Regions from separate parts of the Leclercia sp. AS011 genome, predicted to be linked through region 1. Evidence: predicted binding sites of a transcription regulator. Region 1 holds the regulator's gene; each other region holds the start of a gene.

What was found. The regulator PurR, encoded in region 1, represses purine synthesis genes. The targets are predictions, from matches to a motif close to CANGCAAACGTTTGCNTG.
Region 2: a site for PurR is predicted at 2,746-2,763, ahead of purM (phosphoribosylformylglycinamidine cyclo-ligase). Genes of this name have one in related genera too.
Region 3: a site for PurR is predicted at 3,283-3,300, ahead of gcvT (glycine cleavage system aminomethyltransferase GcvT). Genes of this name have one in related genera too.
Region 4: a site for PurR is predicted at 3,939-3,956, ahead of WFO70_RS18195 (nucleobase:cation symporter-2 family protein). Genes of this name have one in related genera too.

Annotation. Positions count from the first base shown of each region.
Region 1 covers NZ_JBBCMA010000001.1:1,495,628-1,503,615, reverse strand. Annotated here, with positions in the region: gene WFO70_RS07020 (riboflavin synthase subunit alpha) at 120-764, shown strand; gene cfa (cyclopropane fatty acyl phospholipid synthase) at 799-1,947, opposite strand; gene punC (purine nucleoside transporter PunC) at 2,228-3,424, opposite strand; gene punR (DNA-binding transcriptional activator PunR) at 3,540-4,472, shown strand; gene purR (HTH-type transcriptional repressor PurR) at 4,469-5,494, opposite strand; gene cydH (cytochrome bd-I oxidase subunit CydH) at 5,790-5,879, shown strand; gene WFO70_RS06990 (MFS transporter) at 6,044-7,210, shown strand; gene sodB (superoxide dismutase [Fe]) at 7,246-7,827, opposite strand; gene WFO70_RS06980 (C40 family peptidase) at 7,950-7,988, opposite strand, start outside.
Region 2 covers NZ_JBBCMA010000001.1:102,984-110,971, reverse strand. Annotated here, with positions in the region: gene uraA (uracil permease) at 1-151, opposite strand, end outside; gene upp (uracil phosphoribosyltransferase) at 239-865, opposite strand; gene WFO70_RS00485 (6-phospho-beta-glucosidase) at 1,116-2,546, opposite strand; gene purM (phosphoribosylformylglycinamidine cyclo-ligase) at 2,826-3,863, shown strand; gene purN (phosphoribosylglycinamide formyltransferase) at 3,860-4,501, shown strand; gene ppk1 (polyphosphate kinase 1) at 4,694-6,754, shown strand; gene ppx (exopolyphosphatase) at 6,758-7,988, shown strand, end outside.
Region 3 covers NZ_JBBCMA010000003.1:41,996-49,983, forward strand. Annotated here, with positions in the region: gene pepP (Xaa-Pro aminopeptidase) at 1-571, shown strand, start outside; gene ubiH (2-octaprenyl-6-methoxyphenyl hydroxylase) at 568-1,746, shown strand; gene ubiI (FAD-dependent 2-octaprenylphenol hydroxylase) at 1,759-2,961, shown strand; gene gcvT (glycine cleavage system aminomethyltransferase GcvT) at 3,359-4,453, shown strand; gene gcvH (glycine cleavage system protein GcvH) at 4,477-4,866, shown strand; gene gcvP (aminomethyl-transferring glycine dehydrogenase) at 4,994-7,867, shown strand; gene WFO70_RS14820 (SDR family oxidoreductase) at 7,939-7,988, shown strand, end outside.
Region 4 covers NZ_JBBCMA010000005.1:142,691-150,678, reverse strand. Annotated here, with positions in the region: gene trmH (tRNA (guanosine(18)-2'-O)-methyltransferase TrmH) at 1-499, shown strand, start outside; gene recG (ATP-dependent DNA helicase RecG) at 502-2,580, shown strand; gene gltS (sodium/glutamate symporter) at 2,581-3,783, opposite strand; gene WFO70_RS18195 (nucleobase:cation symporter-2 family protein) at 4,008-5,399, shown strand; gene WFO70_RS18190 (AsmA family protein) at 5,519-7,219, shown strand; gene yicI (alpha-xylosidase) at 7,355-7,988, opposite strand, start outside.

The DNA.
Region 1 (7,988 bases):
TAATTATCTAGTGAAAAAATCGCCAGAAAAGGTGGGGTACTGGCAACCTCTATTTTCAACTGTTATTGTGGTGCGATAAAACGGTGTCTTCACCGAAGGAACAAACAGGAGTCGTAAGCATGTTTACTGGTATTGTGCAGGGCACCGCGAAACTGGTGTCTATTGATGAAAAACCCAACTTCCGCACCCACGTCGTCGCCCTGCCGGATGAGATGCTCGATGGGCTGGAGACCGGGGCATCGGTTGCGCACAACGGGTGCTGCCTGACGGTCACCGAAATCAACGGGAACCTGATCAGTTTCGATTTAATGAAGGAAACGCTGCGTATCACTAACCTGGGCGATCTGGCTGAAGGGGATATTGTGAACGTGGAACGCGCGGCGAAATTCAGCGATGAAATCGGCGGACATTTAATGTCGGGCCATATTATGACTACCGCTGAAATTTCTAAAATCCTGACCTCGGAAAATAACCGCCAGATCTGGTTTAAAGTTCAGGATCCGTCGTTAATGAAATACATCCTTTATAAAGGATTTATTGGCGTGGACGGCATCAGCCTGACGGTGGGCGAAGTGACCCCAACCCGTTTCTGTGTACACCTGATCCCGGAGACGTTGCAGCGCACCACCCTTGGCAATAAAAAGCTGGGCCATCGGGTCAATATTGAAATCGATCCGCAAACTCAGGCGGTGGTCGATACCGTGGAGCGGGTGCTGGCGGCTAAAGAGGCGGCCGCCATCCAACAGACGCTCAACGACGCGTAATAAAAAAACACCCCGGCTTGCCGGGGTGTTTTGTTTAGCGCGCCACCCGCAGGCCGTGCTCCACGCCGCGGCTAAACACCACCTGCCACAGATGAATATCCCGGGCGCGAAACGCCCCGGCACAGGCATTCAGGTAATAGCTGAACATCCGTTTAAATCGTTCGGAATAGTTGTCTGCGATCTCCGGCCAGGCGGCGAGGAAACGTTCATGCCATGCCATCAGGGTGGTATCGTAATCAGCGCCGAAGTTATGCCAGTCTTCCATGACAAAATGGGGTTCACTGGCATTGGCGATCTGGCGTACTGAAGGTAAACAGCCATTCGGAAAGATGTATTTATCGATCCAGGGGTCGACGCGATGATCGGTTTTTTGAGAGCCGATGGTGTGCAGCAGAAACAGACCATCCGGTTTCAGGTTACGATCCACCACCTCAAAATAGGTGCGGTAGTTCTTCGGCCCGACGTGTTCGAACATCCCCACAGAGACGATGCGATCGAACTGGTCGCGCAGATCGCGATAATCCTGCAACAGAATAGTGACATCCAGATCGGCACAGCGCGCCTGGGCCAGGCGTTGCTGCTCCGCTGAGATGGTCACGCCCACCACGCTGACGCCATAATGATGCGCCATAAAATGCGCCAGCCCGCCCCAGCCGCAGCCGATATCGAGCACCCGCATGCCGGGTTTCAGCTGCAGTTTTTCACAGATCAGACGGAGTTTATCCTGCTGCGCCTGTTCGAGGGTGGTTGCCTCTTTCCAGTAACCGCAGGAGTACTGCATGGTGGGGTCGAGCATGCGGCTGAAGAGATCGTTACCAAGATCGTAATGCTCTTTGCCGACGATCCAGGCGCGCTTTTTACTTTGCAGGTTGAACAGGCGGGCGGTGGCGATCCGTAGCGTATCCTTCAGGTGGCTGGGCAACTGCTTTTCCAGCCCCGCCCGCAGGACGTTATTGAAAAAGATATCCAGCCGCTCGCACTCCCACCAGCCGTCCATATAGCTCTCGCCAAGACCCAGCGAGCCCTGCTGCAGGACGCGTTTAAAAAAATCGGGGTGTTTAATTTGTAAATCGGAGGAGGCCGGGCCGTTGATGGTAATACCCGCGCGGCTCAGCAATTCATTAACGATCCGGAACCAGTCATCATTCCGGATGCTGACTTCTTCTATACACGATGAACTCATAGCTTCTCCATCACCTGATGTGATCAGAATCCATAAATAGCGTAGACGCTCTTTATGTAGAGTGAGAAATTTCACGGTGTAACCCGTGAGGCTAATATCCGACGTAGAACAGAGGAAGGGAGAGGACCCTTGCCGAAAGGCCATCCATGGTAAAACGGGAGCACTCCGGCTCCCGTTAACACTTAATATTTTTAGTATTTATCAGAACGCTCAAGTCAGTATAGGACTGATATCCTGGTGATTCAACAGGATATTGTTAGCAAGCTAATCAATAATTCCGTCAGGCCCGGGATGATTCGGCGTGCAGACGCTCATCCTGCTGGCCCGCGGGGACGTACTGCATCCGATAGCCCAGCGCCGCCAGCACCACGGTCGCTACCATCACGCTGGTGGTGGTCAGCAGCGGAGTGGCAATCAGCCAGGACACCAGCAGGCTCGCCAGGAAGCAGAGACCCAGCTGCAACGTGTTCTGCAGGGCGGCGGCGCTGCCGGTTGCCTGCGGGAAGGGACGCAGCGCTTGCGCCACGACAATGGGGTAGATCGCGCCGTTCGCCACCGCCATCAGGCAGAAGGGGATCAGCAGCGCGGCCAGGCCCACACCCGTGATAAACCCGACCGCCCAGGTGGCAATCACGCTGACGGCAAACAGGCCCAGCAGCCACGGCAGCATCTGGTGACCCTGCCATTTCTGCAGCGCGGCGCGGCAGCCATAGCCACCGATGAGGAAGGCGATGGTCTGCGGCACGTAGCTCAGGCCAATCGCCGCCGGGCTGTAGCCCATGTCGCTCAGAATAAACGGCGAACCGGTCAGCCAGGCGAAGAAGCTCGCGGAGCAGGCGGCATAAATCAGCACGTTGCCGCGGTAGGTGCGCGAACGCAGCAGCGATACAAAAGTCACGCGTTGTTCAGACTGGCCTTTTTTAGCCGCCGCCGGTTTGAGGCTAAAGGCCGGGATCATCAGCACCAGAGTAATCGCAAACAGTACCGCAAAAATCGCCTGCCAGCTGAAGTGGGCGAGGATCCAGCTGCCCAGCAGCGGGGCCAACGCCGGAGAGAGCCCGACCAGCGGCATGATGGTGGCAAAAATACGGTTCGTGCGTGAGGCCGGATAGTAATCGGTCACCAGCGCCTGCCAGGTTACCGCCGCGGCGCAAACCCCCACCGCCTGAATAAAGCGCAGCACCAGCAGCCAGGTGGCATCGCGAACCCACAGCATGCCGAGGCAGCCAAGAGCAAAAATGGCTAAACCGGCCAGCAGCACCGGCTTACGGCCAAAGCGGTCGGACATCGGGCCCCACAGCAGCTGGGCAAAGGCAAAACCCGCCAGGAACAGGCTCAGGCTGGCGCTGATGGCCGCCGCCGGGGTTTGCAGATCCTCCTGCATGATCGAAAAAGCAGGCAGGTACATATCGGTGGCGAGGAAGCCCAGCACGCTTAAGCCGCCGAGCCAGACTAAAAATCCTTTCCCGGGTGTCATTGTTCTATTCTCCGTTTGGGCGCAGGTAGGGGTAGCCGGTGAGTGTAGGGAGTGCAAACCCGCTTGTGAAACGCTAATATTTGGCGGTTGCATTCAAAAAATTTGCAGGCAGAAAATGTGGTCAGAATATTCTCTTGAAGTGGTGGATGCCGTGGCGCGTAACGGCAGCTTCAGCGGGGCAGCCCAGGAGCTGCATCGCGTTCCCTCCGCCATCAGCTACACCGTGCGTCAGCTGGAGGAGTGGCTGGCGGTGCCGCTGTTTGAGCGGCGTCATCGCGACGTGGAGTTGACCCCCGCCGGGGCGTGGTTCCTTAAAGAGGGACGGTCTGTTATCAAAAAAATGCAGATCACCCGCGAGCAGTGCCAGCAGATCGCCAACGGCTGGCGCAGCCATATCTCCATCGCGGTGGATAATATCGTCCGCCCCGAGCGCACCCGGCAGATGATTGTCGATTTTTACCGCCACTTTTCCGACGTCGAACTGCGGGTGTCCCAGGAGGTCTTTAACGGCGTCTGGGACGCGCTGGCGGACGGCAGGGTGGAGATGGCGATCGGTGCCACCCAGGCGATCCCGGTCGGGGGACGCTATGCGTTTCGCGATATGGGGACGCTGAGCTGGAGCTGCGTGGTCGCCAACCATCACCCGCTGGCCGCCATGGAAGGGCCGCTTAGCGATGATACCCTGCGCAACTGGCCCTCGCTGGTGCGCGAAGATACCTCCCGCTCGCTGCCCAAACGCATCACCTGGCTGCTGGACAACCAGCGGCGGATCGTGACCCCGGACTGGGAATCCTCAGCCACCTGCCTCTCGGCCGGACTGTGCGTGGGAATGGTGCCGGTGCACTTTGCCCGTCCGTGGATCGACAGCGGCAAATGGGTGGCGCTGTCGCTGGAAAACCCTTTCCCGGATGCGGCGTGCTGCCTGACCTGGCAACAAAACGATATGTCACCGGCTCTGGCCTGGCTGCTGGATTATCTTGGCGACAGTGAAACGATGAACAGGGAGTGGCTGCGGGAGCCAGAGGGGCTGACTCCCGGAGAGGATTAACGGCGGTAGTCGCGGAACGGACCATCCGCAACGGAGCGGCGTTCAATCAGGCGTGGATGGACCTCAATGGACTGAGACTCCTCGCGCTTATTGACGATACGGTCCAGCAGCATGTTGAAGGCGGTCTCCCCCAGCGAATCTTTCGGCTGGTGGATGGTGGTCAGCGCCGGGGTAAAGAAGCGGGCGTTGCGCACGTTATCATACCCGATCAGCGACACGTCCTGCGGAACGCGCAGGCCCATCTCGTCGGCGGCACAGAGTGCACCCATCGCCATAATATCCCCGCCGCAGAAGATGGCGGTCGGGCGCGGGCTCTGGGAGAGGATCTGCTGCATCGCGCGGTAGCCGGACTCCGGCTCAAAGTCGCCCTGCACGATCCAGTTTTCCGGCACCGTGATTAATGCTTCTTCCATCGCCTTCATAAAGCCTGCAAGGCGTCCGGCGCCGGTGTTGCGCTCCAGCGCTCCCGGGATCACGCCGATTTCACGGTGGCCGCGTTCGATCAGATAGCGACCGGCCATATAGCCGCCTTCAAAGGCGTTATCGATCACCGAGTCGGTAAAGTCCGCTTTGGCTTCGCCCCAGTCCATCACCACCATTGGAATATTGCGATACTCTTCCAGCATCGTCAGCAGGGGTTCCGGGTATTCGGAACACATCACCAGCAGACCGTCGACGCGCTTTTGCGCCATCATCGACAGATAGGCCCGCTGTTTTTCGAGGCTGTTCCAGGCGTTGCCGAGGATCAGGGTGTAGCCCTTCTGGAAGCAGTTCTTCTCTACCGCTTCAATAATTTCCGCAAAATAGGGCGCTTCGCTGCTGGTCGCCAGCAGGCCGATAGATTTGGTGTGATTAACCTTCAGACTGCGGGCCACGGCGCTGGGAGAGTAGTGCAGCTCTTTTATGGCCGCCCAGACGTTGTTGCGGGTCTCTTCCGCCACAAAGCGGGTTTTGTTAATAACATGTGATACGGTTGTAGTGGAAACGTTTGCGCGTTTCGCCACGTCTTTAATTGTTGCCATCAGATGTCACTCCAGACCATATCTAAGCTCCTGAAAAACCAAAAGGTAAACGTTTGCCTTCACTCGCCCTAATTGCGCAATTTGAATTGCGGTACGCCGGGAAAACGACACAGGACGTCAGGAGGGGGTCAATGGCCGGTACGCTAATAAATTTAGCGTGGAATTTTGTCTTATCTTGGGCAAAAGGGGAAGAGCAAAAACCGATATCAATCTAAATCCAGCAAGATTTTTACCCTGAACTGTGTAAAAATGAGCAAGCTCACTCTTCGTAGGGTGATTAAAAGGAGAAAAATTGATGAGTACCGATCTTAAGTTTTCGTTGATTACCACTATTATTGTTCTGAGCCTGATTGTTGCCAGCGGTCTGACTGCGGCACTGCACTGATTGATGCGGGAGAGGTCAGCTCTCCCTCGTTCCTTCCGCTGATTGTTACGCACCCTGCAAAAATCTTTTGCTAAATTGTTAACTTCTCATTTTTTGCGATTGATGTCATGCTTTCGCCTTCATTGTTCTGTGTCGCCTCACGACACGGTGTCTGGAGTTGAAGTATGAGAATCAATTTTCCGCTGCTGGCCCTGGCCATTGGTGCCTTTGGTATCGGCACGACCGAATTTTCCCCGATGGGCCTGTTGCCGGTTATCGCCCGGGGCGTGGATGTCTCTATTCCCGCTGCAGGGATGCTGATCAGCGCCTACGCCATCGGCGTGATGGTGGGTGCGCCGCTGATGACCCTGCTGCTGTCCCATCGCGGACGCCGCAATGCGCTGATCTTCCTGATGGCGATCTTTACCGTCGGTAATGTCCTCTCGGCGCTGTCGCCGGATTACACCACCCTGATGCTGTCGCGTATCCTGACCAGCCTGAACCACGGCGCCTTCTTTGGCCTCGGGTCGGTAGTGGCGGCCAGCGTGGTGCCGAAGCACAAGCAGGCCAGCGCCGTCGCCACCATGTTTATGGGCCTGACCATCGCCAATATCGGCGGCGTGCCGGCTGCAACCTGGATGGGCGAAGTAATTGGCTGGCGAATGTCCTTCCTGGCCACCGCACTGTTGGGCGTGGTGTCGATGATTGCGCTGTTCTTCTCCCTGCCGGCTGGTGGGGCGGGTGAAAAGCCGGAGGTACGCAAAGAGCTGGCGGTGCTGCTGCGTCCGCAGGTGCTCTCTGCCCTGTTGACCACGGTTCTCGGCGCTGGCGCGATGTTCACCCTCTATACCTACATTGCCCCGGTGTTACATGATATCAACCAGGCGACACCGGCCTTTATCACCGCCATGCTGGTGCTGATTGGCGTCGGTTTTTCCATCGGCAACTATCTGGGCGGCAAGCTGGCGGACAAATCCGTGAGCGGCACCCTGAAAGGCTTTTTACTGCTGCTGATCGTCATTATGCTGGCTATTCCGTGGCTGGCGCGTAATGAAGTGGGGGCGGCCGTGGCGATGGTGGTGTGGGGCATGGCGACCTTCGCGGTAGTTCCGCCGTTGCAGATGCGCGTGATGCGCGTGGCCAGCGATGCGCCGGGGTTATCGTCGTCGGTGAATATCGGTGCCTTTAACCTGGGGAATGCGCTGGGGGCGGCGGCCGGTGGGGCAGTGATTTCCAGCGGGATGGGTTACAGCTTTGTACCGGTGATGGGCGCCATTATCGCGGCGCTGGGGCTTATTCTGGTCTTTGCCTCCGGGCGAAAACAGCCTGCGCCGGTTTGCGCCACCGAATAAAAATAACGCCGAAGGAAATTCCTTCGGCGTTTTCATTATGCGGCGAAGTTCTTCGCCACAAATTCCCAGTTTACCAGCGCCCAGAAGTGCTCAAGGTAATTCGGGCGCGCATTACGGTAATCGATGTAATACGCATGTTCCCAGACGTCGACGGTCAGCAGTGGGATCGCGCGGGTGGTTAACGGCGTTCCCGCATTAGAGGTAGAAACGATAGCCAGTGTGCCGTCCGCCTCTTTTACCAGCCAGGTCCAGCCAGCGCCAAAGTTCTTCACTGCGGCATCGGTAAACTTCGCTTTAAACTCCGCAAAGCTGCCGAACGCGGCAGTGATGGCCGCAGCCAGCTCACCCGTCGGTTCGCCGCCTGCATTCGGGGCCAGGCAGTGCCAGTAGAAGGTGTGGTTCCACACCTGAGCGGCATTGTTAAACACGCCGCCTTCAGATGTGCGCACGATCTCTTCGAGGGATTTCCCTTCGAAGGCGGTGCCGGCGATCAGGTTGTTCAGGTTGGTAACATAGGTCTGGTGGTGTTTGCCGTAGTGGTACTCCAGGGTCTCCGCCGAGATGTGCGGGGCCAGGGCGTCTTTTGCATACGGTAATGCAGGTAATTCAAACGACATTGCTTCTCTCCTTATTATAGTGATCCATTCAATAGCCCTACTGAATGAAGGGATAGAGTAGCAAATTGAAAGGGTATGCAAAAGAGGAACTTACCCCGCCAGCGTACCGGCGGGGCAGGGGATTAACGGAGGGTGTTGGCCTTCATGACGCGACGCGCGCC
Region 2 (7,988 bases), 1.4 Mb from region 1:
CATTAAACAGCAGCACGGTGGCCGGGTTAATGTGGAACAGGATTGGCACCAGCACGGTTGCGCCAAACATCGCAAACAGGTGCTGCAAACTAAGCGGGATTGTCTGTAAAAGCGGCGGTCTTTCACTCACCCCGATAGCACGGCGCGTCATAGTCTTTTCCTCTGAGTATTATTGGTTGTGTGTGTTTTATTCAAAAAAAAGCCGACTATCAAAGTCGGCTTCTTTATCGTTATGCGATTACTTAGTACCAAAAATCTTATCGCCGGCATCGCCGAGGCCCGGGATAATGTACCCGTGCTCGTTCAGGCCCTGATCGACAGAGGCGGTGTACACCTCAACGTCCGGGTGCGCTTTTTCCAGCGCGGCAAGGCCTTCCGGCGCAGCAACCAGGACCAGCACCTTGATGCTGCTGCAACCCGCGTTTTTCAGCAGATCGATAGTGGCGATCATCGAACCACCGGTAGCCAGCATTGGGTCAACAACCAGCGCCATACGCTCGTCGATGTTGGAAACCAGCTTCTGGAAGTAGGGTACTGGCTCCAGCGTTTCTTCGTTACGGTAGATACCAACCACGCTGATACGCGCGCTCGGGACGTGCTCCAGCACGCCTTCCATCATGCCCAGACCGGCACGCAGGATTGGCACCACGGTAATTTTTTTGCCTTTGATCTGCTCAACCTGTACCGGGCCGTTCCAGCCTTCAATGGTGACAGTTTCAGTTTCAAGATCGGAGGTCGCTTCATAGGTCAGTAAGCTGCCAACTTCAGAAGCCAGTTCACGAAAGCGCTTAGTGCTGATGTCATGCTCACGCATCAGGCCCAGCTTGTGTTTAACGAGTGGGTGTTTCACTTCGACAATCTTCATTCTCTTTCTCCTTCGGGTGGCAGCCACAAAAAAAATCGCCGGATTATACCGCTTTTTTCGGATAGCGCCATACCCATCTTGCTTGACCGGGATCAACCAAAGTGAATAACAGGCCGTTACAGATTATAAAACAGACAAATAAAACTGGAGGGGAAGCGGCGGATTTTGTGCCCGGCGGCGCTGCGCTTGCACGGGCCTACGGGTGTTGTAGGCCGGGTAAGCGCAGCGCCACCCGGCAATTTCACAGAGGTTAAAGCGACTCGCCGTTGCTGGCGATCACTTGCTGATACCAGGCGAACGACTTCTTCTTACTGCGATTCAGCGTGCCGTTACCTTCGTTATCTTTATCAACGTAGATAAAGCCGTAGCGTTTTTTCATTTCGCCGGTGCCGGCTGAAACCAGATCGATACAGCCCCACGGGGTGTAGCCCATCAGATCCACGCCATCTTCCACCACCGCTTTCTTCATCTCGCGGATGTGGGCGCTGAGATAGTCGATGCGGTACTGGTCGTTTACCGTGCCGTCGCTCTCCAGCACGTCGATAGCGCCAAACCCGTTCTCGACGATAAACAGCGGCAGCTGATAGTGATCCCAGAACCAGTTCAGGGAGTAGCGCAGCCCCACCGGGTCAATCTGCCAGCCCCAGTCCGATTTCTGCACGTAGGGGTTGGAGACCAGGCTTTTGCTCTCGTCGTAATCCAGCTGCGGGTTATCCGCCGTCGACTTGGTGGCAAAAGACATGTAGTAGCTGAAGCCGATGTAATCCACGCAGCCCTGCTTCAGCGCCGCTTTATCCTCTTCGATGATATCCAGCTCAAAACCACGGCGGGCAAAGTAGTTGAGCAGATGCTGCGGATAAGCGCCGCGCACATGCACATCGGTGAACCAGTAGCGGCGGTGCATGGCGTTCATCGCCATCATCATGTCGTCCGGGGCGCAGGTCAGCGGGTAGATAGGACACATGGCGATCATGCAGCCAATGCGCAGGGACGGATTGATCTCACGGCCAGCTTTTACCGCCAGGGCGCTGGCCACCAGCTCGTAATGCGCCGCCTGGAACATCACCGGCTCGCGATCCTCGCCCGGCTGATAGTGCAGGCCGGAGTTGGTGAACGGGGCGAAATCTTCGTGGAAGTTGGCCTGGTTGTTGATCTCGTTGAAGGTCATCCAGTACTTCACTTTGTGCTGATAACGCTTAAACACCACGCTGGCAAAACGCACAAAGAAGTCGATCAGTTTGCGGTTACGCCAGCCGCCGTATTCGCTCACCAGGTGGTAGGGCATTTCGAAGTGCGAGAGGGTGATGACCGGCTCGATGCCGTGCTTCAGGCACTCATCAAACAGATCGTCGTAAAACTGCAAGCCTGCTTCGTTGGGCTGCTGTTCATCGCCTTTAGGGAAAATACGCGTCCAGGCAATCGAGGTGCGGAAGCATTTAAAGCCCATTTCCGCGAACAGCTGGATATCTTCTTTATACCGGTGATAGAAATCGATGGCTTCATGGTTGGGGTAGTTTTTGCCCGGCAGCACGCCGTCGGTGATTTCGCGCGGGACGCCGTGCGCGCCTGCGGTCATTACGTCTGCGACGCTCGGGCCCTTCCCGCCCTCCTGCCAGCCGCCTTCAAGTTGATGCGCCGCCACCGCGCCGCCCCACAGAAAACCCTCTTTGAATCCTGACATGCGATATCCCTCATTCAGCGTTAATTATCGGCAAAAAAGAGTACAGAAACCGGTTTCAGTGAAATGATGTGCATTCAGCGAAGGGGTTGCAAGAATAAGAATGTACCCGGTTTCATTTTCGTGAACGGGTTCATGTTTGTGCGCCGGGGGGTGATTTTTGCTGGATTTTCAGGGCCACTCTTTTCTGTTGCAGAATGGGCTCGCAAACGTTTGCCTAGACTGTTAGAATTGCGCCGATTTTTCTTACTATCGCAATGCAATCGCGTGGGGACTTGAGCCGTGACCAACAAAACTTCTCTCAGCTACAAAGATGCCGGTGTAGATATTGACGCAGGTAATGCGCTGGTTGACCGTATCAAAGGGGTAGTTAAAAAAACCCGCCGCCCGGAAGTGATGGGTGGACTGGGAGGATTCGGCGCCCTGTGCGCGCTGCCGCAAAAATACCGTGAACCGGTTCTGGTCTCGGGCACTGACGGCGTGGGCACCAAGCTGCGTCTGGCGATGGATCTGAAACGCCATGACACCATTGGTGTTGACCTGGTGGCCATGTGCGTTAACGACCTGGTGGTTCAGGGCGCTGAGCCGCTGTTCTTCCTCGACTACTACGCGACCGGCAAACTGGACGTGGACACCGCAGCCAGCGTCATCAGCGGTATCGCGGAAGGTTGTCTGCAGTCTGGCTGTGCGCTGGTCGGCGGTGAAACCGCTGAAATGCCGGGGATGTATCACGGCGAAGATTACGACGTCGCCGGCTTCTGCGTGGGCGTGGTCGAGAAATCCGAAATCATTGACGGCAGCAAAGTAACCGACGGCGACGTGCTGATTGCGCTGGGCTCCAGCGGCCCGCACTCCAACGGCTACTCCCTGGTGCGCAAAATTGTCGAAGTGAGCGGCTGCGACCCGCTGACCACCGAGCTGGAAGGCAAACCGCTGGCCGATCACCTGCTGGAACCAACCCGCATCTACGTGAAATCCATTCTGGAACTGATCGAGAAGGTGGACGTTCACGCTATCGCCCACCTGACCGGCGGCGGCTTCTGGGAAAACATTCCGCGCGTGCTGCCGGACAACACCCAGGCCGTAATCGACGAATCCTCCTGGCAGTGGCCGGCGGTGTTCAACTGGCTGCAGGATGCCGGTAACGTCAGCGATCACGAAATGTATCGCACCTTCAACTGCGGCGTGGGGATGCTGATTGCCCTGCCGGCCAGCGAAGTGGACAATGCTCTGGCGCTGCTGCAGGCCAAAGGTGAAAACGCGTGGAAAATCGGTATCATCAAAGCATCTGATTCCGAACAGCGTGTGGTCATTGAATGAAAAACATAGTGGTGCTCATTTCCGGCAACGGAAGTAATTTGCAGGCTATCATCGATGCCTGTAAACAGAAGAAAATCAACGGCACCCTCCGCGCAGTATTCAGTAACAAGGCCGACGCGTTCGGCCTTGAACGTGCCCGCGAGGCAGGCATTGCGGCGCATGCGCTTAGCGCTTCTCAGTTTGCCAGCCGCGAGGCCTTTGACCGCGAGCTGGTGCAGGAGATCGACGCCTACGCCCCGGACGTGGTGGTGCTGGCGGGCTATATGCGGATCCTCAGCCCGGCATTCGTGGCGCACTATGCCGGACGTCTGCTGAATATCCACCCTTCCCTGCTGCCAAAATATCCCGGCCTGAATACCCACCGTCAGGTGCTGGACAATGGCGACGAGGAGCACGGCACCTCGGTCCATTTTGTCACTGACGAACTGGACGGTGGCCCGGTGATCCTGCAGGCGAAAGTGCCGGTGTTTGAAGGCGACAGCGAAGAGGATGTCACCGCCCGGGTTCAGGCCCAGGAGCATGCCATCTACCCGCTGGTGGTGAGCTGGTTTGTTGATGGCCGCCTTGAAATGCGCGACGGTGCCGCCTGGCTGGACGGCACGCCGTTACCTCCGCAAGGACATGCGGCGGAAGAGTAATTCTTTGCCGGGTGGCGCTATCGCTTACCCGGCCTACCTGGCGCAGGCCTGCGCAACTCTCTATTATCCCTCAAGAATAAATTTAACTGTCATACTTTTCTGACACAGTTGGACATATAGTGGAAATGCTCGCCATAATAAAGGCGAGACGGATTTGCCACGTCCTGTGATTGAACTGGAGTGTGAGTAGTAATGGGTCAGGAAAAGTTATACATCGAGAAAGAGCTAAGCTGGTTAGCATTCAACGAGCGCGTGCTTCAGGAAGCGGCGGATAAAAGTAACCCGCTGATTGAGCGCATGCGTTTTCTGGGGATTTACTCCAATAACCTGGACGAGTTCTATAAAGTTCGCTTTGCTGAACTGAAGCGTCGCATCATTATTAGCGAAGAGCAGGGTTTAAACTCGAATTCGCGTCATCTGCTTGGCAAGATCCAGTCCCGGGTGCTGAAAGCCGATCAGGAATTTGACAGTCTGTATAACGAATTGCTGCTGGAGATGGCACGCAATCAGATCTTCCTGATCAACGAGCGACAGCTCTCGGTCAACCAGCAGAGCTGGCTGCGCCACTATTTCAAACATTATCTGCGCCAGCACATCACCCCCATTCTGATTAACCGCGAAACCGATCTGGTGCAGTTCCTGAAGGATGACTACACCTATCTGGCGGTAGAGATTATCCGCGGCGACAGCATTCGCTATGCGCTGCTGGAGATCCCGTCCGATAAAGTGCCGCGCTTCGTCAACCTGCCGCCGGAAACCCCGCGTCGCCGCAAGCCGATGATCCTGCTGGATAATATCCTGCGCTACTGTCTGGACGACATCTTCAAGGGCTTCTTCGATTATGACGCCCTGAACGCCTATTCGATGAAGATGACCCGTGACGCCGAGTACGACCTGGTGCACGAGATGGAAGCCAGCCTGATGGAGCTGATGTCCTCCAGCCTCAAGCAGCGCCTGACCGCCGAGCCGGTGCGCTTTGTCTATCAGCGCGATATGCCGGATGCGATGGTCGAGATGTTGCGTGAAAAGCTGACCATCTCCCGCTACGACTCCATCGTGCCCGGCGGTCGCTATCACAACTTCAAAGACTTTATCGGCTTCCCGAACGTCGGCAAAGCCAACCTGGTGAACAAGCCGCTGCCGCGTCTGCGCCATATCTGGTTCGATAAATTCCGCAACGGCTTCGACGCCATTCGCGAGCGCGACGTCCTGCTTTACTATCCGTACCATACCTTTGAGCACGTGCTGGAGCTGATGCGCCAGGCGTCGTTCGACCCTAACGTGCTGGCGATCAAAATCAACATCTACCGCGTGGCAAAAGATTCGCGCATTATCGATGCGATGATCCATGCCGCCCACAACGGGAAAAAAGTGACCGTGGTGGTAGAGCTGCAGGCGCGTTTCGACGAAGAGGCCAACATCCACTGGGCCCGCCGTCTGACCGAAGCGGGCGTACACGTGATCTTCTCGGCCCCGGGGCTGAAGATCCACGCCAAGCTGTTCCTCATCTCCCGTAAAGAGGGTGATGACGTGGTGCGTTATGCCCACATCGGCACCGGCAATTTCAACGAGAAAACGGCGCGTATTTATACCGACTACTCGCTGCTCACCGCCGATGCGCGCATCACTAACGAGGTGCGCCGGGTCTTTAACTTCATTGAGAACCCGTATCGTCCGGTCAGCTTCGACTATCTGCTGGTGTCGCCGCAGAACTCCCGTCGCCTGCTGTATGACATGATCGACAAAGAGATCGCCAATGCCCAGAACGGCCTGCAGGCTGGCATTACGCTGAAGCTCAACAACCTGGTCGACAAAGGGCTGGTGGATCGCCTGTATGCGGCATCCAGCTCCGGCGTTCAGGTCAACCTGCTGATCCGCGGCATGTGCTCCCTGATCCCCGATCTTGAGGGGATCAGCGAAAATATTCGCGTCATCAGCATCGTGGACCGTTATCTTGAACACGATCGCATCTATATTTTTGAGAACGGTGGCGATAAACGCGTCTACCTCTCTTCCGCCGACTGGATGACGCGCAACATCGATTACCGAATCGAAGTGGCAGCGCCACTGCTCGACCCGCGATTGAAACAACAAATTCTTGATATCATTGACTTATTATTAAGCGATACTGTAAAAGCACGTTATATCGATAAAGAACTGAGTAACCGCTATGTGCCGCGCGGCAACCGCCGTAAGGTGCGGGCACAGCTGGCGATTTACGACTATATCAAATCACTCGAGCAACCCGATTAACCTATGCCGATAAACGATAAGACCCCACGACCGCAGGAGTTTGCTGCGGTCGACCTTGGTTCTAACAGCTTCCACATGGTCATTGCCCGTGAGGTGGATGGCGCAATGCAGATCATCGGTCGACTGAAGCAGCGCGTCCATCTGGCTGACGGCCTGGGCGCAGACAATATGCTCAGCGAAGAGGCGATGGAGCGCGGGCTGAACTGCCTGTCGCTGTTTGCCGAACGCCTGCAGGGCTTTACTCCGTCGAGCGTCTGCATTGTCGGGACCCATACCCTGCGTCAGGCCTCGAACGCCACGGAATTTTTAAAGCGCGCGGAGCAGGTGATCCCCTACCCTATCGAGATCATTTCGGGCAATGAAGAGGCCCGTCTGATCTTCATGGGTGTGGAACATACTCAGCCAGAAAAAGGCCGCAAGCTGGTGATCGACATCGGCGGCGGCTCAACCGAGCTGGTCATCGGCGAAAACTTTGAGCCGCATCTGGTCGAAAGCCGTCGGATGGGCTGCGTCAGTTTCGCACAGCTGTACTTCCCGGGCGGAGCAATCAGCCGGGAGAACTTCCAGCGCGCGCGCATGGCCGCGGTGCAGAAGCTGGAGTCGCTCGCCTGGCAGTACCGGCTACAGGGCTGGAACGTGGCGCTTGGTGCTTCGGGTACAATCAAAGCCGCACATGAAGTGCTGGTAGAGATGGGCGAAAAAGACGGATTTATCACCCCGGAACGTCTGTCGATGCTGATGGAAGAGGTGATCAAGCACAAGAGCTTTGATGCGCTGAGCCTGCCTGGCCTGTCAGAAGAGCGTAAAGCGGTGTTTGTCCCTGGTCTGGCGATCCTGTGCGGCGTGTTCGATGCGCTGGCCATTCGTGAGCTACGCCTCTCTGACGGCGCGCTGCGCGAAGGCGTGCTGTACGAGATGGAGGGCCGTTTCCGCCATCAGGATATTCGCAGCCGTACCGCGCAGAGCCTGGCGAACCAGTACAATATCGACCGCGAGCAGGCGAAGCGGGTGCTGGAAACCACGACCCATATGTATGAGCAGTGGGAAACCCAGAACCCGAAACTGGCGCATCCGCAGCTGGCAGCCCTGCTGAAGTGGGCGGCGATGCTGCACGAGGTCGGGCTGAACATCAACCACAGCGGAATGCACCGCCACTCAGCCTACATTCTGCAAAACAGCGATTTGCCTGGCTTCAACCAGGAACAGCAGACCATGATGGCCTCGCTGGTGCGTT
Region 3 (7,988 bases), on a different contig from region 1:
GCTGCGGGATGGCGATCTGGTGCTGATCGATGCCGGATGTGAATTTAACGGCTATGCCGGAGATATCACCCGCACCTTCCCGGTCAACGGCAAATTCACCCCGGCCCAACGCGCCATCTACGATATCGTCCTGCAATCGCTGGACACCGCACTGATGCTGTTCCGCCCGGGCACCTCCATTCAGGAAGTCACTGGCGAAGTGGTGCGGATTATGATTAGCGGGCTGGTGGAGCTGGGGATCCTTAAGGGCGACGTCGATCAGTTGATCGCCGAGAACGCTCACCGTCCCTTCTTTATGCATGGCCTGAGCCACTGGCTGGGGCTGGATGTGCACGACGTGGGCGTCTATGGTCCGGAACGCTCCCGCGTGCTGGAGCCGGGAATGGTGCTGACCGTTGAGCCTGGGCTCTACATCGCCCCGGATGCCGATGTGCCCGCCGAATATCGCGGGATTGGCATTCGTATTGAAGATGACATCCTCATCACTGAATCCGGTAACGAAAACCTGACCGCTTCGGTGGTGAAAAACGCAGACGAGATTGAAGCCCTGATGGCGGCGGCTCGCCCATGAGCATCATCATCGTTGGCGGAGGCATGACGGGGGCGACCCTGGCGCTGGCGATCTCCTCCCTGACCCAGGGCAAGCTGCCGGTTCATCTGGTTGAGGCCGTGGCACCGCAGTCGAGCAGCCATCCGGGGTTTGATGGCCGTGCCATCGCCCTGGCGCAGGGCACCTGCCAGCAGCTGGCCCGCAGCGGGATCTGGCAGGCGATTGCCGATTGCGCCACCGCTATCGAAACCGTTCATGTCAGCGACCGGGGCCATGCCGGGTTTGTTACCCTTGAGGCGCAGGATTATCGTATTGATGCGCTGGGGCAGGTGGTTGAGCTGCACGACGTGGGTCTGCGTCTGTTCCGCCTGTTGCAGGACGCCCCCGGCGTGACGCTGCATTGCCCGGCGCGCGTGGAGCACTTCACCCGCAGCGAAACCTCGGTCAGCGTCACGCTGGATGACGGCAGTACGCTCGAAGGGCAACTGCTGGTGGCAGCCGACGGCTCCCGTTCGGCGCTCGGCCAGCAGTGTGGGATCCAGTGGCAGCAGCAGCCGTACCAGCAGTTGGCGGTGATCGCCAACGTGGCTACCGCCGAGCCGCACCGTGGCCGCGCCTTTGAACGTTTTACCCAGCACGGCCCGCTGGCCATGCTGCCCATGTCGCAGGGGCGCAGCTCGCTGGTCTGGTGCCATCCGCTGGACAAGGCGGATGAGGTGCAGGCCTGGTCTGACGAACGCTTCTGCACCGAGCTGCAAAAGGCCTTTGGCTGGCGGCTTGGGCGCATCACTCATGCCGGAAAACGCTCGGTCTATCCGCTGGCATTAACCACGGCGTCACAGTCCATCTCCCATCGCGTCGCGCTGGTGGGCAATGCGGCGCAGACGCTACACCCCATCGCCGGACAGGGTTTTAACCTCGGGCTGCGCGATGTGATGAGCCTTGCCGAAACCCTGGCGCAGGCCTTTGCCCAACAGCAGGATTGCGGCGCGTATCCGGTGCTGAGCCAGTATCAGAGACGACGTCAGGCAGATAAAGAGGCCACCATCGGCGTGACCGATGGGCTGGTGCATCTGTTTGCCAATCGCTGGGCACCGCTGGTCGCAGGGCGTAATCTCGGGCTGATGGCGATGGAATTATTCATTCCGGCACGTGATGTGCTGGCGCAGAGGACTCTCGGTTGGGTCGCTCGCTAAGGAGTAAACAAAGTGCAGAATGTTGATGTTGCCATTGTCGGTGGCGGAATGGTAGGACTGGCGCTGGCCTGCGGTCTGCAGGGCAGCGGTCTGCGCGTGGCGGTGCTGGAGCAGAAAGAGCCTCAGCCTGTCGCTCTCGATGCGCCGCCGGAACTCCGGGTCTCGGCGATTAACGCCGCCAGCGAAAAGCTGCTGACCCGCATCGGCGTCTGGTCAGATATTATTGCCCAGCGCGCCAGCTGCTATCACGGGATGGAAGTGTGGGATAAAGACAGCTTCGGGCATATCGCCTTTGATGATGAGAGCATGGGCTACAGCCATCTTGGTCATATCATCGAAAATGCGGTGATCCACCATGCGCTATGGCAAAAAGCGCAGCAGTGCAGCGACGTGACGCTGATTGCCCCCGCGCAGCTGCAGCAGGTGGCATGGGGCGAAAACGACGCCTTTATCACCCTGCAAAGCGGCGACATGCTCACCGCGCGTCTGGTGGTGGGGGCCGATGGCGCAAACTCCTGGCTGCGTAACAAAGCCGACATTCCGCTGACATACTGGGACTATCGCCATCATGCGCTGGTCGCCACCATCCGCACCGCGGAGCCGCATCAGGCCGTGGCCCGGCAGATTTTTCACAACGATGGCATCCTCGCCTTCCTGCCTCTCAGCGATCCGCATCTCTGCTCGATCGTCTGGTCGCTTTCGCCCGAGAAGGCGCAGCAGATGCAGGAGGCATCAACCGACGAGTTTAATCAGGCCCTGTGCGTGGCCTTTGATAACCGGCTGGGGCTCTGCGCCGTCGAAAGCGAGCGTCAGGTGTTCCCGTTAACCGGCCGCTATGCGCGCCAGTTCGCGGCGCACCGTCTGGCGCTGGTGGGCGACGCGGCGCACACCATTCATCCGCTGGCCGGGCAGGGCGTGAACCTGGGCTTTATGGATGCCGCCGAGCTGGTGAACGAACTGCGCCGCCTGCACCGTGAGGGCAAGGATATCGGTCAGCATCTCTACCTGCGCCGGTACGAGCGCAGCCGTAAGCACAGCGCGGCGATGATGCTGGCGGGCATGCAGGGGTTCCGTGAACTCTTTGCCGGTGCCAATCCGGCGAAAAAACTGCTGCGCGATCTCGGCCTGAAACTGGCTGATACCCTCCCGGGCGTCAAACCACAGCTCCTGCGTCAGGCAATGGGTCTTAACGATCTTCCCGACTGGCTACGTTAATCTCGATCCCCGTCACACTTTGTTTACCCGGCCTCTGCGCCGGGTAAATATCCTCGTTTGAAATAATCTAATTTCACGCTCTTTTTCGCATTAGAAAATGTAATCTCACTATTTTTATGTTACGGAAATTCTGGTGGTTTTTCCGCGCGAAATATCGTCATATGCGCAATCCTGTCGACTGGATAGTAATTTAATGCGGGTTTAATCGCATTTTGCCAGTCAATAACTCTGTAGTCTTTCCCGCGTTTTTTGGTCATAAGCTAATGTGATGGCCCATTTTACCTTATGGTTAACCGCCGGTTTCGGTGGTAAGTTCAGGTAAAAGAGAACGTTTGCGTCGGTGCCTGCTAACGGGGCCGACACCGGGTTTCACGGTGAATTTTTCAACGAGGAAAAGATGGCTCAACAGACTCCTTTGTACGAACAGCACGTGTTATGCGGCGCCCGCATGGTGGACTTCCACGGCTGGATGATGCCGCTGCACTACGGCTCGCAAATTGATGAGCACCACGCGGTGCGCACCGATGCCGGTATGTTCGACGTCTCGCATATGACCATTGTCGATCTGCATGGCAGCCGCACCCGGGAGTTTCTGCGTTATCTGCTGGCAAACGACGTGGCGAAACTGACGAAGCCGGGCAAAGCGCTCTATTCCGGCATGCTGAATGCCTCCGGCGGCGTGATTGACGACCTGATTGTTTATTACTTCACCGAAGATTTCTTCCGCCTCGTTGTTAACTCCGCCACCCGTGAAAAAGACCTCGCCTGGATCACCCAACACGCCGAACCTTACGCCATCGACATCACCGTGCGTGACGATCTGGCGCTGATCGCCGTGCAGGGGCCGAACGCGCAGGCGAAAGCCGCGTCCCTGTTCACTGACGAACAGCGTCAAGCCACCGACGGCATGAAGCCGTTCTTTGGCGTGCAGGCGGGCGATCTGTTTATCGCCACCACCGGCTACACCGGTGAAGCGGGCTATGAAATTGCGATGCCGAACGAAAAAGCGACCGATTTCTGGCGTGCGCTGGTGGAGGCGGGCGTGAAGCCAGCCGGTCTGGGCGCGCGCGATACGCTGCGTCTGGAAGCCGGGATGAATTTGTACGGCCAGGAGATGGACGAAGGCGTCTCTCCGCTGGCGGCCAACATGGGCTGGACCATTGCATGGGAACCGGCTGACCGCGACTTTATCGGTCGTGAAGTGCTGGAACAGCAGCGTGAGAAGGGCACCGAACAGCTGGTTGGCCTGGTGATGACCGAGAAGGGCGTGCTGCGCGGCGAGCTGCCGGTGCGTTTCACCGATGCCAATGGCAACCACTGCGAAGGCATTATCACCAGCGGCACCTTCTCCCCGACGCTGGGCTACAGTATTGCTCTGGCGCGTGTGCCGGCGGGCATTGGCGAGACTGCCGTGGTGCAGATCCGCAACCGCGAAATGCCGGTCCGCGTGACCAAACCGATTTTTGTTCGCGCCGGTAAGCCGGTCGCCTAATTATTTTTATCAGGAGAAATTCAATGAGCAATGTGCCAGCAGAACTGAAATACAGCAAAGAACACGAGTGGCTGCGCAAAGAAGCCGACGGCACTTACACCGTAGGTATCACCGAGCACGCGCAAGAGCTGCTGGGCGACATGGTGTTTGTTGACCTGCCTGAAGTGGGCGCAACCGTCAGCGCGGGCGATGACTGCGCCGTGGCGGAGTCGGTAAAAGCGGCTTCTGACATCTACGCACCGGTAAGCGGAGAGATTGTTGCCGTGAACGATGCGCTGAGCGATTCGCCGGAGCTGGTGAACAGCGAGCCGTATGGCGAAGGCTGGATCTTCAAAATCAAAGCCAGCGACGATGCGGAAGTTGCCGCGCTGCTGGATGCGACTGCGTACGAAGCCTTACTGGAAGACGAATAATGTTGTGCCGGATGGCGCTGCGCTGATCCGGCCTACAGGACAACGTAGGCCCGGTAAGCGTTAGCGCCACCGGGCAACAGAGTTACAGACAACTACGATTCACTGCACGTTTCAGGAACCATCGCTCATGACACAGACTTTAAGCCAGCTTGAAAACCGTGGCGCCTTCATTGAACGTCACATTGGGCCGGATGCTCAACAACAGCAGGAGATGCTGAAGACGGTTGGCGCGGATTCGCTCGACGCACTGATCGGCCAGATCGTGCCAAAGGATATTCAGCTCGCCACCCCGCCGCAGGTGGGTGAATCGACCACTGAATACGCCGCGCTGGCGGAACTGAAAGGCATTGCCAGCCTGAACAAGCGCTTTAAGTCTTACATTGGCATGGGCTATACCAACGTGCAGTTACCGCCGGTGATCCTGCGAAACATGCTGGAAAACCCGGGCTGGTACACCGCGTACACCCCGTATCAGCCGGAAGTGTCTCAGGGCCGTCTGGAAGCGCTGCTGAACTTCCAGCAGGTTACCCTGGATCTGACCGGTCTGGACATCGCCTCAGCTTCGCTGCTGGATGAAGCCACTGCCGCCGCAGAAGCCATGGCGATGGCAAAACGCGTCAGCAAACTGAAGGGCGCAAACCGCTTCTTCGTTGCCGCCGATGTTCACCCGCAAACCCTCGACGTAGTACGTACTCGTGCTGAGACCTTTGGCTTTGAAGTGATTGTTGATGACGCTGATAAAGTGCTGGATCACCAGGATGTGTTCGGCGTGCTGCTGCAACAGGTGGGCACTACCGGTGAAGTACATGACTACAGCACTCTGATTACCGACCTGAAAGCACGCAAAATCGTGGTCAGCGTGGCGGCCGATTTTATGGCGCTGGTGCTGTTAACTGCCCCAGGCAAACAGGGTGCAGACATCGTCTTCGGCTCTGCACAGCGCTTCGGCGTGCCGATGGGCTACGGCGGCCCACACGCGGCCTTCTTCGCCGCGAAAGATGAATTCAAACGCTCCATGCCAGGCCGTATTATCGGCGTATCGAAAGATGCTGCCGGTAACACCGCCCTGCGCATGGCGATGCAGACTCGCGAGCAGCACATTCGTCGTGAGAAAGCGAACTCCAACATCTGTACCTCGCAGGTGCTGCTGGCCAACATTGCCAGCCTGTACGCCGTCTTCCACGGCCCGGTGGGTCTGAAGCGTATCGCCAGCCGTATTCATCGTCTGGCCGATATCCTGGCCTGCGGCCTGCAGCAGAAAGGACAAAAACTGCGCCACGCGCACTTCTTCGATACCCTGTGTGTTGAAGTGGCCGACAAAGCGGCCGTGCTGGCGCGGGCTGAAGCCGCAGAGATTAACCTGCGCAGCGACATCCTGAATGCCGTGAGCATCACCCTGGATGAGACCACCACCCGCGACGATCTGCAGGTTCTGTTTAACGTCCTGCTGGGCGACGGTCATGGCCTGAATGTGGATAGCCTCGACAAAGAGGTGGCCCATGACAGCCGCTCCATCCAGCAGACCATGCAGCGCAACGACGCCATCCTGACCCATCCGGTCTTTAACCGCTACCACAGCGAAACCGAGATGATGCGCTATATGCACTCGCTGGAGCGCAAGGATCTGGCGCTGAATCAGGCGATGATCCCGCTGGGCTCCTGCACCATGAAGCTGAACGCCGCCGCCGAGATGATCCCGATCACCTGGCCGGAATTCGCTGAACTGCACCCGTTCTGCCCGGCAGATCAGGCGGAAGGCTATCATATGATGATTAACCAGCTTTCCGACTGGCTGGTGAAGCTGACTGGCTACGACGCTCTCTGCATGCAGCCAAACTCCGGCGCGCAGGGTGAATACGCGGGCCTGCTGGCCATCCGTCACTATCACGAGAGCCGCAACGAAGGCCATCGCGATATCTGCCTGATCCCAAGCTCTGCCCACGGCACCAACCCGGCATCGGCCCAGATGGCAGGGATGGAAGTGGTGGTCGTCGCCTGTGATAAGAACGGCAACATCGATCTGGCTGACCTGCGTGCCAAAGCAGAGCAGACCCGCGATAAGCTCTCCTGCATCATGGTGACCTATCCGTCCACCCACGGGGTGTACGAAGAGACCATTCGTGAGGTGTGCGAGATCGTGCATGAGCACGGCGGCCAGGTTTACCTCGATGGTGCCAACATGAACGCCCAGGTGGGCATCACCACGCCAGGCTTTATCGGCGCGGACGTATCGCACCTGAACCTGCACAAAACCTTCTGCATTCCGCACGGCGGTGGCGGCCCGGGCATGGGGCCGATTGGCGTGAAAGCGCACCTGGCCCCGTTCGTACCGGGTCACAGCGTAGTACAGATCGAAGGCATGCTGACCCGTCAGGGCGCAGTCTCTGCGGCACCGTTCGGCAGCGCCTCCATCCTGCCAATCAGCTGGATGTATATCCGCATGATGGGCGCGGAAGGGCTGAAGCAGGCGAGCCAGGTGGCGATCCTCAATGCCAACTACATTGCAACGCGTCTGAAATCCGCCTTCCCGGTGCTCTACACCGGCCGCGATGGTCGTGTGGCGCACGAGTGCATTCTGGATATTCGTCCGCTGAAAGAGCAGACCGGCATCAGCGAACTGGACATTGCCAAGCGCCTGATCGACTACGGCTTCCATGCGCCAACCATGTCGTTCCCGGTCGCGGGCACGCTGATGGTTGAGCCAACCGAATCCGAAAGCAAAGCCGAACTGGACCGCTTTATCGACGCGATGCTGGCGATCCGCATGGAGATCGACCGCGTGCAGGACGGCGAATGGACGCTGGAAGACAACCCGCTGGTCAACGCCCCGCACACCCAGCACGAACTGGTGGCGGAGTGGAATCACGCTTACTCTCGTGAGCTGGCGGTCTTCCCGGCAGGCGTTGCCAACAAGTACTGGCCGACCGTGAAGCGTCTTGATGATGTCTACGGCGACCGCAACCTGTTCTGCTCCTGCGTGCCGATGAGCGAATACCAGTAATATCGATGGTGTAGTAATGTAAGCCGGGTAAGGCGAAGCCGCCACCCGGCTTTTTTTATGGGGAGAATAGAATGGGTATTGCACTTGTAACCGGCGCCAGCCGTGGTATCGGCAAAGCGAC
Region 4 (7,988 bases), on a different contig from region 1:
CGCAGGCAGCAACAGCTGGGTGCAGGTTAAAGCCCACGATAATATTGCCGACGCTATTGCGCATCTGAAAGGGCGCGGCATGCAGATTCTGGCGACCCACCTTTCCGACAAAGCCGTCGACTTCCGCGAGATTGATTACACCCGCCCGACCTGCATTCTGATGGGTCAGGAGAAGACGGGGATCACCCAGGAAGCGTTAGATCTGGCGGATCAGGACATCATCATTCCGATGATCGGCATGGTGCAGTCCCTCAACGTCTCCGTGGCTTCCGCGCTCATTCTGTATGAAGCCCAGCGCCAGCGACAAAATGCCGGGATGTACAAACGCGAGAACAGCATGCTGCCGGAAGAGGAACAGCAGCGCCTGCTGTTTGAAGGCGGTTATCCGGTGCTGGCCAACGTGGCGAAGCAGAAAAGATTACCTTACCCCCACGTGAATATGCAGGGCGAAATTGAAGCCGATGCAACGTGGTGGGCCACCATGCAAGCGGCGAAGTAGTCATGCAAGGCCGCCTGCTGGATGCTGTGCCGCTCAATTCCCTGACGGGCGTTGGCGCGGCCCAGAGCAGCAAACTGGCAAAAATTGGCCTGCATACCGTGCAGGATCTCCTCCTGCACCTCCCCCTGCGTTACGAAGACCGCACCCAGCTCTATCAGATTGGCGACCTGCTGCCGGGCATTTATGCCACGGTGGAAGGGGAAGTTCTGAACAGCAACATCACCTTCGGCGGACGCCGGATGATGACCTGCCAGATCAGCGACGGCTCCGGCATTCTGACCATGCGCTTCTTTAACTTCAGCGCGGCGATGAAAAACAGCCTCGCTCACGGACGTCGGGTGCTGGCCTACGGCGAAGCCAAACGCGGGAAATACGGCGCGGAGATGATCCACCCGGAGTACCGCGTGCAGGGCGATCTCAGCACCCCGGAGATGCAGGAGACGCTCACCCCGGTCTACCCGACCACCGAAGGCATCAAGCAGGCGACGCTGCGCAAGCTGACCGATCAGGCGCTGGAGCTGCTCGACACCTGTGCCATTGCCGAACTGCTCCCACCCGAGCTGGCACAGGGAATGATGAGCCTGCCGGAGGCATTGCGCACCCTGCACCGCCCGCCGCCAACATTGCAGTTAAGCGATCTGGAGAGCGGGCAACATCCGGCGCAGCGCCGTCTGATTCTGGAAGAGCTGCTGGCGCATAACCTGAGCATGCTGGCGCTGCGCGCCGGTGCCCAGCGTTTTCACGCCCTGCCGCTCCCGGCCCAGGATGAATTAAAAGATAAGCTGCTGGCCTCACTGCCCTTTAAACCCACCGGAGCCCAGGCTCGGGTGACCGCCGAGATCGAGCGCGACCTGGCGCTGGACGTGCCAATGATGCGTCTGGTGCAGGGCGACGTCGGCTCCGGTAAAACGCTGGTGGCCGCGCTGGCTGCACTGCGCGCCATTGCCCACGGCAGACAGGTGGCCCTGATGGCGCCGACCGAACTGCTGGCCGAGCAGCACGCGAATAACTTCCGCAGCTGGTTTGCCCCGCTGGGGGTTGAAGTAGGCTGGCTGGCCGGAAAGCAAAAGGGCAAGGCGCGACAGGCGCAGCAGGACGCCATTGCCAGCGGGCAGGTGCAGATGATTGTCGGTACCCACGCCATCTTCCAGGAGCAGGTGCAGTTCCACGGCCTCGCGCTGGTGATCATTGATGAGCAGCACCGGTTTGGCGTGCATCAGCGCCTGGCGCTGTGGGAAAAAGGACTCCAGCAGGGGTACCATCCCCACCAGCTGATCATGACCGCCACCCCAATCCCGCGCACCCTGGCGATGACCGCCTACGCCGATCTCGACACCTCCACCATCGATGAACTGCCGCCGGGCCGTACGCCGGTGACGACCGTGGCGATTCCGGACACGCGCCGCAGCGACATCATCGATCGGGTGCGCAACGCCTGTCAGGAAGGGCGTCAGGCCTACTGGGTCTGTACCCTGATTGAAGAGTCGGATCTGCTGGAAGCCCAGGCGGCGGAAGCCACCTGGGAAGAGTTAAAGCTGGCCCTGCCGGAGCTGAACGTTGGCCTGGTCCATGGCCGGATGAAGCCTGCCGAGAAGCAGGCGGTGATGCAGGCCTTCAAGCAGGGCGATCTGCATCTGCTGATCGCCACCACGGTGATTGAAGTGGGGGTGGACGTGCCTAACGCCAGCCTGATGATCATCGAAAACCCGGAGCGTCTGGGCCTGGCGCAGCTCCACCAGCTGCGGGGTCGCGTCGGACGTGGCGCGGTGGCCTCGCACTGCGTATTGCTCTACAAAGCCCCGCTGTCGAAAACCGCCCAGAAGCGTCTGCAGGTGCTGCGCGACAGCAACGACGGCTTTGTGATTGCGCAACAGGATCTGGAGATCCGCGGCCCCGGCGAGCTGCTCGGCACCCGCCAGACCGGTAACGCCGAGTTTAAAGTGGCCGATTTGCTGCGCGATCAGGGGATGATCCCCGAAGTTCAGCGTCTGGCACGCCATATCCATGAACGCTACCCCGACCAGGCGGCAGCGTTAATCGAGCGCTGGATGCCCGAGACCGAGCGCTACTCCAACGCCTGATCAGCCAAACATCGGCAGCATCAGGTACAGCTTGATCACCAGCGCGTTAACGATATCAATAAAGAACGCCCCCACCATCGGCACCACCAGAAACGCCATGTGCGATGGCCCGAATCGTTCGGTGATCGCCTGCATATTGGCAATCGCCGTCGGGGTTGCCCCCAGACCAAACCCACAGTGACCCGCCGCCAGCACCGCTGCGTCGTAGTTTTTACCCATCATCCGCCAGGTCACGAACACCGCGTAGAACGCCATAAACAGGGTCTGTACCGCCAGAATGGCCAGCATCGGCAGCGCCAGCGAGGCCAGCTCCCACAGCTTGAGGCTCATCAGCGCCATCGCCAGGAACAGGGACAGGCAGACGTTGCCCAGCACCGATACCGCCCGTTCAAAGACGCGATAAAAGCCCATCAGCGCCAGGCCGTTGCTGAGGATCACCCCCACGAACAGCACGCAGACAAAGGTCGGTAGCTCAAAGGCAGACCCCGCCAGCAGTTGCGCAATGACCTTACCCACCGTCAGGCAGATGGCAATCAGCGCAATGGTTTCGATCAGCACCAGGGAGGTAATAATGCGCCCGACGTCCGGCTTCTCGAACGCCGACGGCACCGCTTCATCTTCCGGGCAGCCGTTCGGGGTGGCGGAGTGCTTCACCAGATAGCGCGCCACCGGGCCGCCGATCAGGCCTCCCAGCACCAGGCCAAAGGTGGCGCAGGCCATCGCCACTTCGGTGGCATTCTGGAAACCATAGCGCTCGATAAACAGCTTGCTCCACGCCGCCCCGGTCCCGTGTCCGCCGGAAAGCGTAATGGAGCCGGCCAGCAGGCCCATCAGTGGATCCAGCCCCAGCAGGGAGGCCATGCCGATACCGATGGCGTTCTGCATCACCAGCAGCCCGACCACCACAATCAAGAAGACGCCCAGCACTTTGCCACCGGCCCGCAGGCTGGCGAGATTGGCGTTCAGGCCGATGGTGGCGAAAAACGCCAGCATCAGCGGGTCTTTCAGGGACATATCAAAGTTGATTTCCCAGCCCATGCTTTTTTTCAGCACCAGCAGCGCAACGGCGGCCAGCAGCCCGCCCGCGACGGGCTCCGGGATGGTGTATTTTCTGAGAAGGGGGACACTGTGAACCAGTTTACGGCCAAGCAGTAAAACCAGCGTTGCCGCAACGAGGGTCGACAACGTATCGAGATGAATCATAGCGAGCTCCTTATATGGCACGTACTCCATCAACATGCGCGTTTTCCTGTGCCGTTTGCGCGACTTAAGCGCAATCGGGAGCAGGAGTGTAATGAACTTTGCCGTGGCGTGACAGAAAAGCCGCACTAAGCAGGGGGTTTTCTCTGCGATTTTTGCGAGCAATCGTTTGCTTTTCTCATCCACTCGGCTAAAATGCCCGCTTTTCTTCCTGGGGATCGCAGCAGATGTCCGTTAACGCCGTAGAACAGCAAGATGCGCAACCGATTGCGCAGCCGCATAACAGTGAACTGATTTACCGTCTTGAAGATCGCCCCCCGCTGGCGCAGACCTTGTTCGCCGCCTGTCAGCATCTGCTGGCAATGTTTGTGGCCGTCATCACCCCTGCCCTGCTGATCTGCCAGGCCCTCGGCTTACCGGCGCAGGACACCCAGCACATCATCAGCATGTCGCTGTTTGCCTCGGGCGTGGCCTCCATCATTCAGATTAAAGCCTGGGGTCCGGTAGGCTCCGGCCTGCTGTCGATTCAGGGCACCAGCTTTAACTTTGTCGCCCCGCTGATCATGGGCGGTACGGCGCTGAAAACCGGCGGCGCGGATGTGCCAACGATGATGGCGGCGCTGTTCGGCACCCTGATGCTGGCCAGCTGCACCGAGATGGTCATCTCCCGCGTCCTGCACCTGGCGCGCCGCATTATTACCCCGCTGGTCTCCGGCGTGGTGGTGATGATTATCGGCCTGTCGCTGATTCAGGTCGGTTTAACCTCCATTGGCGGCGGTTACGCGGCGATGGCCGACCATACCTTCGGTGCCCCGAAAAACCTGCTGCTGGCGGGCGTGGTGCTGGCAATTATTATTCTGCTCAACCGTCAGCGTAACCCGTACCTGCGCGTCGCCTCGCTGGTGATCGCCATGGCGGCAGGCTATCTGGCGGCCTGGGCGTTGGACATGCTGCCGCAGTCTGCCGCGTCGACCGACAGCCCGCTGATCGTGGTCCCGACCCCGCTCTACTACGGCCTGGGCATCGACTGGAACCTGCTTCTGCCGCTGATGCTGGTGTTTATGATCACCTCCCTGGAAACCATCGGGGATATCACCGCCACCTCTGACGTCTCTGAGCAGCCGGTCTCTGGCCCGCTGTACATGAAGCGCCTGAAGGGTGGCGTGCTGGCTAACGGCCTGAACTCCTTTGTCTCCGGCGTGTTTAACACCTTCCCGAACTCCTGCTTCGGCCAGAACAACGGCGTGATCCAACTGACCGGCGTCGCCAGCCGCTACGTGGGCTTTGTTGTGGCGCTGATGCTGATTGTGCTCGGCCTGTTCCCGGCGGTCAGTGGCTTTGTCCAGCACATTCCTGAGCCGGTTCTGGGCGGCGCAACGCTGGTGATGTTCGGCACTATCGCAGCATCGGGCGTGCGTATCGTCTCCCGCGAGCCGCTGAACCGCCGCGCCATTATGATTATCGCCCTGTCGCTGGCGGTGGGTCTGGGTGTGTCTCAGCAACCGATGATCCTGCAGTTTGCCCCGGACTGGGTGAAAAACCTGCTCTCTTCCGGCATCGCCGCGGGCGGGATCACTGCTATCGTCCTGAACCTGATTTTCCCGCCAGAAAAGAACTGATCCCCTTTCACGGCAGCAGGCAACTGCTGCCGTAACCCAGAATTCCGCCCTTCCAGCCTTGAGCAATGCGTATAAATCGTGCATAACTCCTTTATGTGCGTTTTACGTGATGGAAGACCATGAAATTTATTGGAAAGCTTCTCGTCGGTATTCTGGCCGTTCTGCTTATTGCGATCCTCGCGCTCTATATCCTCGTTCAGACCCGCTGGGGCGCGGCGCAGGTCAGCAGCTGGATCACGGTAAACACCGACTACGAACTCAATTTCGACCTGATGGATCACCGATTCTCATCGCCCACGCACCTGGTGCTGAAAAACGTCACCTTCGGGCGCGACGGTCAACCTGCGACCCTGGTCGCAAAAATGGTCGATATCGGGGTGAGCAGCCGCCAGCTCACCGATCCGCTGCACATGGATACCATCACCCTGTTCGACGGCACGCTGAACCTTTCGCCGCAGACCGCTCCTCTTCCCTTCCAGGCCGATCGCCTGCTGCTGAACAATATGGCCTTTAACAGCCCTAACACCGCGTGGGATCTGAGCGCGCAGAAGGTGACCGGCGGCGTGCGCCCGTGGCAACCCGAGGCGGGCAACGTGCTGGGTAAAAAAGCCAATATCCAGATTAGCGCCGGGTCGCTGACCCTGAACGGCGTTCCGGCCAGCAACGTGCTGATCGAGGGCGAGCTGACCGACAAAGAGGTTGTGCTGACCACCATCGGCGCGGATATGGCGCGGGGCTCGCTCACCGGCACCGCGCGCCGCGACGCCAACGGCGGCTGGAAGGTGGATAACATGCGCCTGAACGAGATCCGCCTGCAGAGCGATAAATCCCTGTCCGACTTTTTTGCCCCCATCATCACCCTGCCGTCGTTGCAGATTGGCCGTCTTGACGTAACCGACGCCCGCCTGCAGGGGCCGGACTGGGCGGTGACCGATCTCGATTTAAGCCTGCGCAACCTGACCCTGAGCCGCGGCGACTGGCAGAGCGAGGACGGTCGCCTGTCGATGAACGCCAGCGAGTATATCTATGGCTCGCTGCACCTGTTCGACCCGATCCTCAACGCCGAATTTTCCCCGCAGGGGATCGCCCTGCGCCAGTTCACCTCCCGCTGGGAAGGCGGGATGGTGCGCACCTCCGGCAACTGGTTGCGCAGCGGTAAAGCGCTGGTGCTGGATGATGTCGCCGTCGCCGGGCTGGAATATACCCTGCCGGAAAACTGGAAAACCCAGTGGATGGAGACCCTGCCGGAGTGGCTGCGCAGCGTCACGCTGCGCAAATTCGGCCTGAGCCGCAACCTGGTGATCGACGTTGACTCCACCTTCCCGTGGCAGGTCACCGCCCTCGACGGCTACGGCACCAACCTGCAGCTGGCGAAAGATCGCCAGTGGGGCGTCTGGGCGGGCACCGCCACCCTGAACGGCGCGGCGGCGACCTTTAACCGGGTGGACGTGCGCCGTCCGTCACTCTCCCTGACCGCTAACGCCTCGACCATCGCCATCAATGAGCTGAGCGCCTTTACCGAGAAAGGCATTCTTGAAGCGAAGGCCAGCGTCTCCCAGACGCCGGTGCGGCAGACCACCATAAACCTGACCGGGCGCGGCGTGCCGTTGAACCTGATCCAGCAGTGGGGATGGCCGGCGTTGCCGGTGACGGGCGATGGCAACTTCCAGCTCACTGCCAGCGGCAACGTACAGAAAGATACGCCACTGAAGCCGACGGTCAGCGGCAGGCTGAATGCGGTGAATATGGATAAACAGCAGGTCACGCAGACGATGACGGGCGGGGCGGTGAGTACGGTTGAACAACCGCCCGCACCATAATGTAGGCCCGGTAAGTGTAGCGCCACCGGGCATCAGGCCGCAGAGACGCCGGGTGGCGGCTTCGCCTTACCCGGCCTACAACATCAAAACCGTAGGCCCGGTAAGCGCAGCGCCACCGGGCGTTTTACAGACGGCTCAGAGATGAATAACTACCTCTTCCCCTTCGGCTTTCACCACCACGCCCGACTCGCTTCCCGTATGTGATGCGCCTTTCACGCCGCTAATCTGGTGCACATTGCGCAAACAGACCGACCAGTCCCGCGCCTCGCCGTTGCCTTTGAGGGTGAGGGTATTGCCGTTGCGCGTCGCAGTCAGGGTAAAGGCCACGGCACCGTTCGCCGCAGGCACCTCGCTCACCGCCGTGGCCCCATCGTCGAGGTTAAACAGCTGGAAGGCGGTGCCTTCGTTCCACGCATAGTCCGGCTTCTGGTCGTTGTTGCCCAGCGCCAGCAGGGTGTTATCGCGCACGTATACAGGCAGGCTGCGGAAGTCGTGCTGCTGTTTGTGCCAGCGGCTACCCCGGAGTTCGTCGTTGTGCCACAGATGCGTCCAGCGCCCTTCCGGCAGGTAAAACTGCACGTCGCCCGCCTCGCTGAACACCGGAGCCACCATCACTGAATCCCCCAGCATGTACTGGCGGTCGAGGTAGTCGCAGGCCGGATCGTTCGGGAACTCGAGCATCATCGCCCGCAGCATCGGCGTACCGAACTCACGGGCCAGGGCCGCCTGGCGATAGAGATACGGCATCATCCGGCATTTCAGCTGCGTG